One region of the Shewanella algidipiscicola genome, then DNA from elsewhere that is predicted to be linked to it. Evidence: predicted binding sites of a transcription regulator. Region 1 holds the regulator's gene; each other region holds the start of a gene.
What was found. The regulator MetJ, encoded in region 1, represses methionine synthesis genes. The targets are predictions, from matches to a motif close to TAGACGTCTAGACGTCTA.

Region 2: the regulator MetJ is predicted to act here: its motif matches at 1,207-1,224, upstream of metE (5-methyltetrahydropteroyltriglutamate--homocysteine S-methyltransferase).
Region 3: the regulator MetJ is predicted to act here: its motif matches at 845-862, upstream of serA (phosphoglycerate dehydrogenase).
Region 4: the regulator MetJ is predicted to act here: its motif matches at 1,289-1,306, upstream of metK (methionine adenosyltransferase).

What each region holds. Positions count from the first base shown of each region.
Region 1 is NZ_OXJV01000001.1:216,646-218,855, forward strand. It holds gene DN599_RS00985 (sulfite exporter TauE/SafE family protein) at 1-685, opposite strand, end outside; gene metJ (met regulon transcriptional regulator MetJ) at 792-1,106, opposite strand; gene metB (cystathionine gamma-synthase) at 1,330-2,210, shown strand, end outside.
Region 2 is NZ_OXJV01000012.1:607,262-609,471, reverse strand. It holds gene metE (5-methyltetrahydropteroyltriglutamate--homocysteine S-methyltransferase) at 1-1,093, opposite strand, end outside; gene DN599_RS10145 (LysR family transcriptional regulator) at 1,297-2,202, shown strand.
Region 3 is NZ_OXJV01000012.1:145,518-147,727, reverse strand. It holds gene DN599_RS08080 (DUF2238 domain-containing protein) at 188-796, opposite strand; gene serA (phosphoglycerate dehydrogenase) at 962-2,191, shown strand.
Region 4 is NZ_OXJV01000012.1:410,901-413,110, reverse strand. It holds gene tkt (transketolase) at 1-785, opposite strand, end outside; gene metK (methionine adenosyltransferase) at 1,350-2,210, shown strand, end outside.

The DNA.
Region 1 (2,210 bases):
TTAGACTGCATAATACCAGAGTTAAAAGCTGTGTTTTTCGTTTGTCGACAGCGCCGACAATACGGTTAGCAACGATAAACCCTAGTAGTACCGATGGCAGTAAGAGCACCGACAGATACAGATGACGTAGCGTGAGTAATCCACTGAAGGCCAAAATGATTAATGCGATCATTGAGCTAAAGATGAAGAACGCCGATAACGCCGCACGAAATTGTTTGGCATCTTTGCCCGAAAGTAAAATAGCCATTGGCGGCCCACCGATGGCGGCGATATTACCAAAAATGCCTGACAGCACCCCCGCGATAAAAAGATTGCTGCGGTTAATTGGCAGGTGTAATTTGAAAATGCTCAGGATCACGGCTAAAGCAACGATGCTCGCAATGACCAAGCCTAACACTGGCTGTGGTGCGAGCAATAATAAGGCGGCGCCTAATATGCCGCCAGGGATACGCCCCAGCAAAGCATATTGTAAGCCGTTAAACTCCAGTGCGCGTCTCTCTCTTAGTAGGGTCAGTAAGGCGATAGAAAAGCCCATCATAATCACTGGAGCGGGTACTAGGCTTGGGTCGACAAGGTAGAGTAATGGTGAGGCGACAACGGCTAAGCCGAAACCGATTAGGCTTTGGGTTAGGGCGCCAATAAAGATGATCAGCGACGCTAGGCCAAGAAGCACGGGGTCAATCAAAAGTTCGGGCACTACGTCACCATAGATTCTAGTGTGTTTAGAGGTGATAAAGACGAGGGATCGCAGTGCGATCCCTCTCTAGCAAAACATGATAGGTAAAGTCGATTTACTCGACGTCTTCCCATTCGATGCCCATCTCAGTCATCAGCTTTTTCACTTCGGCTGGAATGCTGTCAGGTTTGTCCTTTGACAAATCATCGTCATGGGGTAAAGGTTGGCCAGTATAAGCATGCAAAAAAGCTTCACAAAGCAATTCGCTGTTTGTGGCGTGGCGTAAGTTATTCACCTGACGACGAGTGCGTTCGTCGGTTAAAATCTTAAGCACCTTGAGGGGAATAGAGACAGTGATTTTTTTCACTTGCTCATTCTTCTTACCATGTTCAGCATAGGGGCTGATATAATCGCCATTCCACTCAGTCATTGACTCACCTGTTAATTCTCAAATTCGGGGCAGATTTTATACCCTTACCGGGTACAGTCAAATTATTGCCTCTAATTTTTGTTAATTGCAAATAGATTTCTACATGTTTGGACGTCTAAACGTCTAAAGTTGTTGACGCTACCGCTTCCCTTAGGTACATTTAGACGTCCAGACATCTCTATGGTATAGATGACTGCCGCCGATTTAACTTTAGGAGTAAAAGATGACTGAGCGTAAATTAGCCACGGCAGCTGTGCGTGGAGGGATTGAATCCGACACTCAATATGGTGCCGTAGTCCCCCCCATCTACTTGTCGACCAATTACTCCTTTGATGGTCATCAACAACCGAGAGATTTTGATTATAGCCGTTCGGGTAACCCGACTCGCTGTATTTTGGCCGACGCCATAGCAGAGCTGGAGCGTGGCGCGGCAGGCACAGTGACCTGTACTGGCATGGCGGCCATCACCTTAGTGACCAGCTTGCTTGGGCCCGATGATCTACTCGTGGTGCCACACGATTGCTATGGCGGTAGTTATCGACTATTTACCCACCTCGCCAAGAAAGGGGCATTTAAACTGGCGGTGGTTGACCAAACGAATGCCGCTGCTTTGACAGACGTTATTGCTCGTCAACCTAAAATGGTCTGGTTAGAAACCCCGTCAAATCCCTTACTGCGCGTGGTCGATATCGCAGCGATTGCGAGCCAGAGCCATGAAGTGGGGGCGCTAGTGGTGGTCGATAACACCTTTTTATCGCCTATCTTGCAGCAGCCTCTGTTGCTCGGCGCTGACATAGTGATCCACTCAACGACTAAATATATCAATGGACATAGCGATGTGGTCGGCGGCGCGGTTGTCGCTAAAGATGCTGAAGTGGGTGAGCTGTTACATTGGTGGTCTAATACCTTAGGCTTAACCGGCTCAGCCTTCGATAGCTATTTGACCTTACGCGGCTTAAGAACAATCGCGGTGAGAATGCGTCAGCATCAAGCCAACGCACAGCAGGTGTTAGCTTTGCTAACCCGTCATCGCGCGGTTGATAAGGTGTATTATCCAGGCTTGGCGGATCATCCAGGCTATGAGATTGCGTTAAAACAGCAAAA
Region 2 (2,210 bases), on a different contig from region 1:
CGATTAATAGGGTACGCAACTGGCTAAGCTCATTGAGTTTTTGTTTGGCAAAACTGAGCTGCTGACGCAGCGCTGTATCGAGCTCGGTTTCCACATCAAGATCCACCGGGCTATGCAGTAACGAGCAAGACGGCGCTAACCAGATCTGCTTGCCTAAATCGGCCACCACAGGGGCAATATCCGCGGCAATCTTATCTAACTCAGCCGCCCAGACATTCCGACCGTTAATCACCCCTAGGCTCAATATTTGCTCGGGCTGTAAACTGCTCGCAAACAACGACAACTGCTCCGGCGCACTGACTAAATCCAGATGAATACCCGCCACTGCTAAATTCGCAATGAGCTCATGGTGATGTGCCACCGAGCCATAATAACTGGCCAGTAACAGCTTAACCTGCGCGCGGCTCAATGAGGCATAGGTTGCGGCAAAGGGCGCTTGCCACTCAGGCGTTAACTCTAACGCTAAGATGGGTTCATCAAGTTGCACCCAGGTCACCCCTTGGGCTTTAAAGCGAGCAAGGATCGCCTGATAAACCTCAATCAATTGGGGTAACAAACTCAACTTATCAAATGCTTGCCCCTCGCATTTTGCCAAGTAGAGGTAAGACAGTGGCCCAAGCAACACAGGTTTCACCTGATGACCCAAGGCTTTGGCCTGCTCCACCTCATCAAACAACTGTTCATAGGCAATACTGAAGGTTTGATTTTGACTCAGCTCGGGCACGATATAGTGATAATTACTATTGAAATACTTTTTCATTTGCGAGGCGCTGCTGGCCGCACCTGTTGGGGCGCGCCCTCGTGCCACTCTAAATAGGGTATCTAAATCCACCTTGTCACCATCACGATGGCGAGCTGGAATAGCATTAATGGTGGCGCTTAAGGTAAGCACCTGATCGTAGTAGGCAAAGTCACCTACTGGCAACAAACTCACCCCCGCATCGGCCTGCCACTGCCAATGAGTTTGCCGTAAAGTGCTGGCCACCTCATGTAGCGCCGCTGGCGTGATCTCTTGGCGCCAATATTGCTCTAACGCAAATTTAAGTTCACGCTGACGCCCAATTCGAGGAAAACCTAATGACGCGATATTGATAGTTTGCATACTGATACCCTTCTAAATGAGATAAGCCAATGAATGATGCCCCTGCACTGACATCACAGCTCAAGCTTGATTAATAATAAATACGCCACAACGAAACAGGCGTCTGGACGTCTAGAAGTTTATTGTGTTAGTCTGTTGGTTCGCAATGGAATTGATTTCAACCCCAACATGAGCAAGATTCATCTGAGGTAAAAATGATAGAGCTTAGGCATTTACGCACATTAGTTGCACTCAAGGAAAGTGGCAGTCTTGCAGGGGCTGCAGAGAAACGCTTTGTCACCCAATCGGCTTTATCCCATCAAATCAAAGAGCTGGAAACTCGGATCAACTCAGCTATCTTTATCCGTAAGAGCAAGCCGCTGTCGTTTACTCAAGAAGGTGTGCGGCTACTGCATCTAGCCGAAGAGATATTGCCTAAGGTGACAGAGACCGAGCTTGATCTTAAAAATGGCCTCAATAGCGACAATACCGATCTGTTTGTCGGGATTGAATGTCACAGCTGTTTTCGCTGGTTAATGCCGGTTATCACTGAGTTTAATGCCAGCTTTCCCCACAGTAATTTAGAGCTATCGAGCCGGCATCTATTTGATTCGCTAACGGCACTCAAGCAGGGGCAATTAGATGTGGTACTGACGTCAGACCCTATTCCAGATCATGATATTACCTATCAGCACCTATTTGATTTTGAAGTAAAACTAATTTGCGCCGCCGATCATCCCCTAGCAACGCAGCCTTTTGTCAGCCCAGCTCATTTAGCCAAGCAAACCTTGCTCACCTACCCAGTGCCGCCCGAACGTTTAGACATTTATCGCCACTTTATGGAGCCGGCGGGCGTACCTATCGCTAAACAAATTCGATGCGATCTCACCTCCATGCTATTGCAACGCATCGCCTGTAAAGATGGCGTCTCCGCCCTCCCCACATGGTCGATTAACCAAGCCCATGGCTTGTCACTTAGTGCGTTACCATTAGGCCGCGACGGCTTAAAACGCCCGCTATTTGGGGCCTATCGCCGCAGCAGTAGCAAAACTCGAGTGGCGCAACACTGGTTGCAGTTAGTGGCAAGCGAGGGCATGGCGAAACAGGATATTCTCAATTAACGCTGAGA
Region 3 (2,210 bases), on a different contig from region 1:
ACTAAAATCAAAGCAAAGGCAATCAATACAAATCAGTAGCTTCGCCGCACCAAAGGCATAAAAAACCTTAGTAGCCGACAAAATAAGATGCGCTTAAATGAGATAGGCTAAACCACCACGGCTGAGGCCAACACCCGAGCTCAGTCGTGGTGGTTTAGTTAATCGTTCACCTGAAATATCAAACAGCTTAGCGAGTGGGGGTAAACTGTTGCAGCAGACGATTATGCCAAGGTGATAACAGCAGCACACTGACAATTGCCCCCAGCAACGCCATCGCCATATCCGACTGGGTATCCCACACATACCCTTGGGTGCCCAAAAACGCCTCGGCATTTTCACCAGTCAAGACCGCCACCCACCATTCGATAAGCTCATAAAATGCCGATAAGGCTAAGGCAAAACAGCAGACTAAAAAGCCACACCAAGCCCCGGGCTTTAATACTTCATTACGCAGCAGCACTTCTCTGGCCAACAATGCTGGAATAAAGCCTTGGGCTAAATGGCCGACTTTGTCATAATTATTGCGATCACTGCCCATCACCTCGGCGACCCAATCAAACAACGGAACTTGGGCATAAGTGTAATGGCCCCCCACCATTAAAATAACCGCATGGATCAGAATCAAACCGTAAGCTAATGATGTTAATGGGAAGCGCTTACGCGTAAAATACAATACGGGCAGCGCGATTAGTGCTGGCAGCACTTCCAAAAACCATGTAAAGGTATCTTTTGGCTCAATCGCCGACCAGATGAAGACAGCGAAAAAAATGATGAGCCAGATAATACTTTTATTCAAAATTGGAACTCCTTAGATGATATTGTTTTAATATCAAAATAATGACTTTAGCCATCTAGCCCTCCACACTGACTCAGAATAGTGTTATTTTGAGAGGGCTTTAGCTGTCAACAACCAAATAATGACCAATATATAGCAACAACCGATAAAGAGGGTACCCAAATCATGGCGAAACACTCGCTAGACAAGGATAAAATTAAGATCCTGCTGTTGGAAGGCGTCCATCAATCTGCGGTAGATGTGTTCAAACGCGCCGGCTACAGCAACATTGAATACCATAAGGCATCACTAGGAGAAGAGGAGCTATTGGCCTCGATTAAAGATGCTCATTTCGTTGGTATTCGCTCCCGTACCCAACTGACTGAAACCGTACTTAAGCACGCTGATAAATTAGTCAGCATTGGTTGCTTCTGTATTGGGACCAATCAGGTTGATCTCGCCACGGCCGAAAAACTGGGGATCCCGGTTTTTAACGCGCCTTTTTCTAACACGCGCAGCGTCGCAGAGTTGGTATTGGGTGAGATCATCATGCTATTGCGTGGTATCCCACAGCGTAATGCTATCGCCCACCGTGGCGGTTGGCTCAAAAGCGCTGCTGGCAGCTATGAAGCCCGCGGTAAAACTTTAGGCGTTATCGGCTACGGCCACATTGGTACTCAGCTGGGCATTTTGGCAGAGACCTTAGGTATGCGCGTCGTGTTCTTCGACATCGAAGATAAATTGCCACTGGGTAATGCGCAGCAAATCCACTCGCTTGAGCAGCTATTGGCCCTAGCCGATGTGGTGAGCTTGCATGTACCAGAAACCCCACAAACCAAAGATATGATCGCCGAAGCAGAGCTTGCTTGTATGCGCCAAGGCAGCATATTGATCAACGCTTCGCGCGGTACGGTTGTCGATATTGATGCCCTAGCTCAAGCAATTCGTAGCGAGCGCCTTGCTGGGGCGGCTATCGACGTGTTCCCGGTTGAACCTAAATCGAATGATGATGAGTTTATCAGCCCACTGCGCGGTTTAGACAATGTGTTGCTAACCCCACACGTTGGCGGTAGCACCCAAGAAGCGCAAGAGAATATCGGTATCGAAGTGGCTGGGAAACTGGCCAAGTACTCTGATAACGGTTCAACCATGACTGCAGTTAACTTCCCTGAAGTGTCGCTGGCCCAGCACAAAGATGCATCGCGTCTGTTGCACATTCACCATAACCGTCCCGGTATCTTGATCAAGATTAACCAAGCGTTTGCAGAAAAAGGCATCAACATCGCCGCCCAGTACCTGCAAACCACGGCTGAAATTGGTTATGTGGTAATGGAAGTGAATTCAGATCAAGCCGACGAAGCACTCGAAGAGATGAAGGCGATTGAAGGCACCATCAGAACACGCTTACTGTACTGATAGCCTTGAGTTATGCACT
Region 4 (2,210 bases), on a different contig from region 1:
CCGTGGCAGTCGTGGCTGCCAGATTTGTTTGGAGAACCAAAACCAATAATCGTTTTGCAGCAGATCATGGTTGGCTTGTCAGTGACAGACTTAGCTTCTTCTATTGCGCTGCGAATCGCTTCGCTGTCATGGCCGTCCACATCGGCAATCACATGCCAGCCATAGGCTTCAAAACGCTTAGGTGTATCGTCGGTGAACCAGCCTTCAACATGGCCGTCGATAGAGATACCGTTGTCATCCCAAAATGCAATCAGCTTGCCTAGACCTAAGGTGCCCGCTAATGAACAAGCTTCGTGTGAGATGCCTTCCATCAAACAACCATCCCCTAAGAAACAGTAGGTGAAGTGGTCGACAATGTCGTGTCCTGGACGGTTAAACTGCGCCGCCAAGGTTTTTTCCGCAATCGCCATACCAACCGCGTTACTGATACCCGCGCCTAGCGGCCCTGTGGTGGTTTCAACACCTGGGGTGTATCCGTATTCTGGGTGACCTGGGGTTTTAGAGTGAAGCTGGCGGAAGTTTTGCAGTTCTTCGATGGGAAGTGCGTAACCAGTAAGGTGCAGCAAAGAGTAAATCAGCATCGAGCCATGACCGTTAGATAAGATGAAGCGGTCGCGGTCAACCCAGTTTGGGTTAGTCGGGTTGTGCTTAAGGAAGTCATTCCAAAGCACTTCAGCGATATCCGCCATTCCCATTGGGGCACCAGGGTGACCTGAGTTAGCTTTTTGAACGGCATCCATACTTAACACACGGATAGCGTTTGCGAGTTCTTTACGAGATGACATGCTCTCTCCTGCTTATTATTGGGGATTTTGCGGGCAATTGTGGACGCATATTTTCCCCTACTAGGCGATGGGACGCAAATAAAATTCGCCAAATTACCCAGATTAACCCGATCTAAGCTGTAGAACCCGTAAATGCAGGCCCAAGGAGTAGAGGCGATGTGTCAATCTGGGCATACCCGCTAACGTGACATTTAGCGCTTGCACGTTTTTTTACTCCATTTTGCAAACCCATTGTTAACACTTAGTAAGCATCTTTACGCAAAACACCTAACACTACGTCATGACTCGCAGCGTCTCATGCAATAACTGCGCGGCGATAGCGCAAAAAATCACGCCCTGTAAGTCGCCGGTAAAACCATAAAAAAACGATAAATAGATGATGAATTACAGATTGTTACCTGCAGGCATATCTTTACTGCCGGCCTGAGTAAGTGATAGTTTACTGGGCTTTACCCCACAATTTTTATCGAAGGGGGTGTTATCTAGCGTATTTTCCACTAAAATGGCCGTCTAGATGTAGATACTTCTACATAATCAAATTGTTTACAGACGAGATTTTCCACTATGGCAAAGCACTTGTTTACCTCTGAGTCGGTCTCAGAAGGTCATCCAGATAAAATCGCCGATCAAATTTCTGATGCGGTACTCGACGCGATCTTAGAGCAAGATCCTAAGGCGCGCGTGGCGTGTGAAACATACGTCAAAACCGGCATGGTCTTGGTGGGCGGTGAAGTGACCACCTCGGCTTGGGTTGATATCGAAGAGATCACCCGTAAGACCGTCCGTGAAATCGGCTATACCCACTCAGATATGGGCTTTGACGCCGATTCTTGTGCCGTATTAAATGCCATAGGTAAGCAGTCTCCTGATATCAACCAAGGTGTTGATCGCGCCGATCCTAAAGAGCAAGGCGCTGGCGACCAAGGGTTAATGTTTGGCTATGCCAACAACGAAACCGACGTATTGATGCCAGCTCCGATCACTTACTCGCATAAGTTGGTTAAGCGTCAATCTGAAGTGCGTAAAGACAACACCCTACCCTGGTTACGTCCAGATGCGAAAAGTCAGGTCACTTTTGCTTATAACAGCGATGGCAGCATTGCTGGCATCGACGCGGTTGTCCTGTCTACTCAGCACCGTGAAGATGTAAGCCAGTCAGACTTAATTGAAGGTGTGATGGAAACCATTATTAAGCCGGTATTACCTGCTAAATGGTTATCTAAAGAGACTAAGTACTTCATCAACCCGACTGGCCGTTTCGTTATCGGTGGTCCTGTTGGTGATTGTGGTCTAACGGGTCGTAAAATTATCGTCGATACTTACGGCGGTATGGCGCGTCATGGTGGTGGTGCTTTCTCTGGTAAAGATCCATCGAAAGTTGACCGTAGTGCAGCATACGCGGCGCGCTATGTGGCTAAGAACATC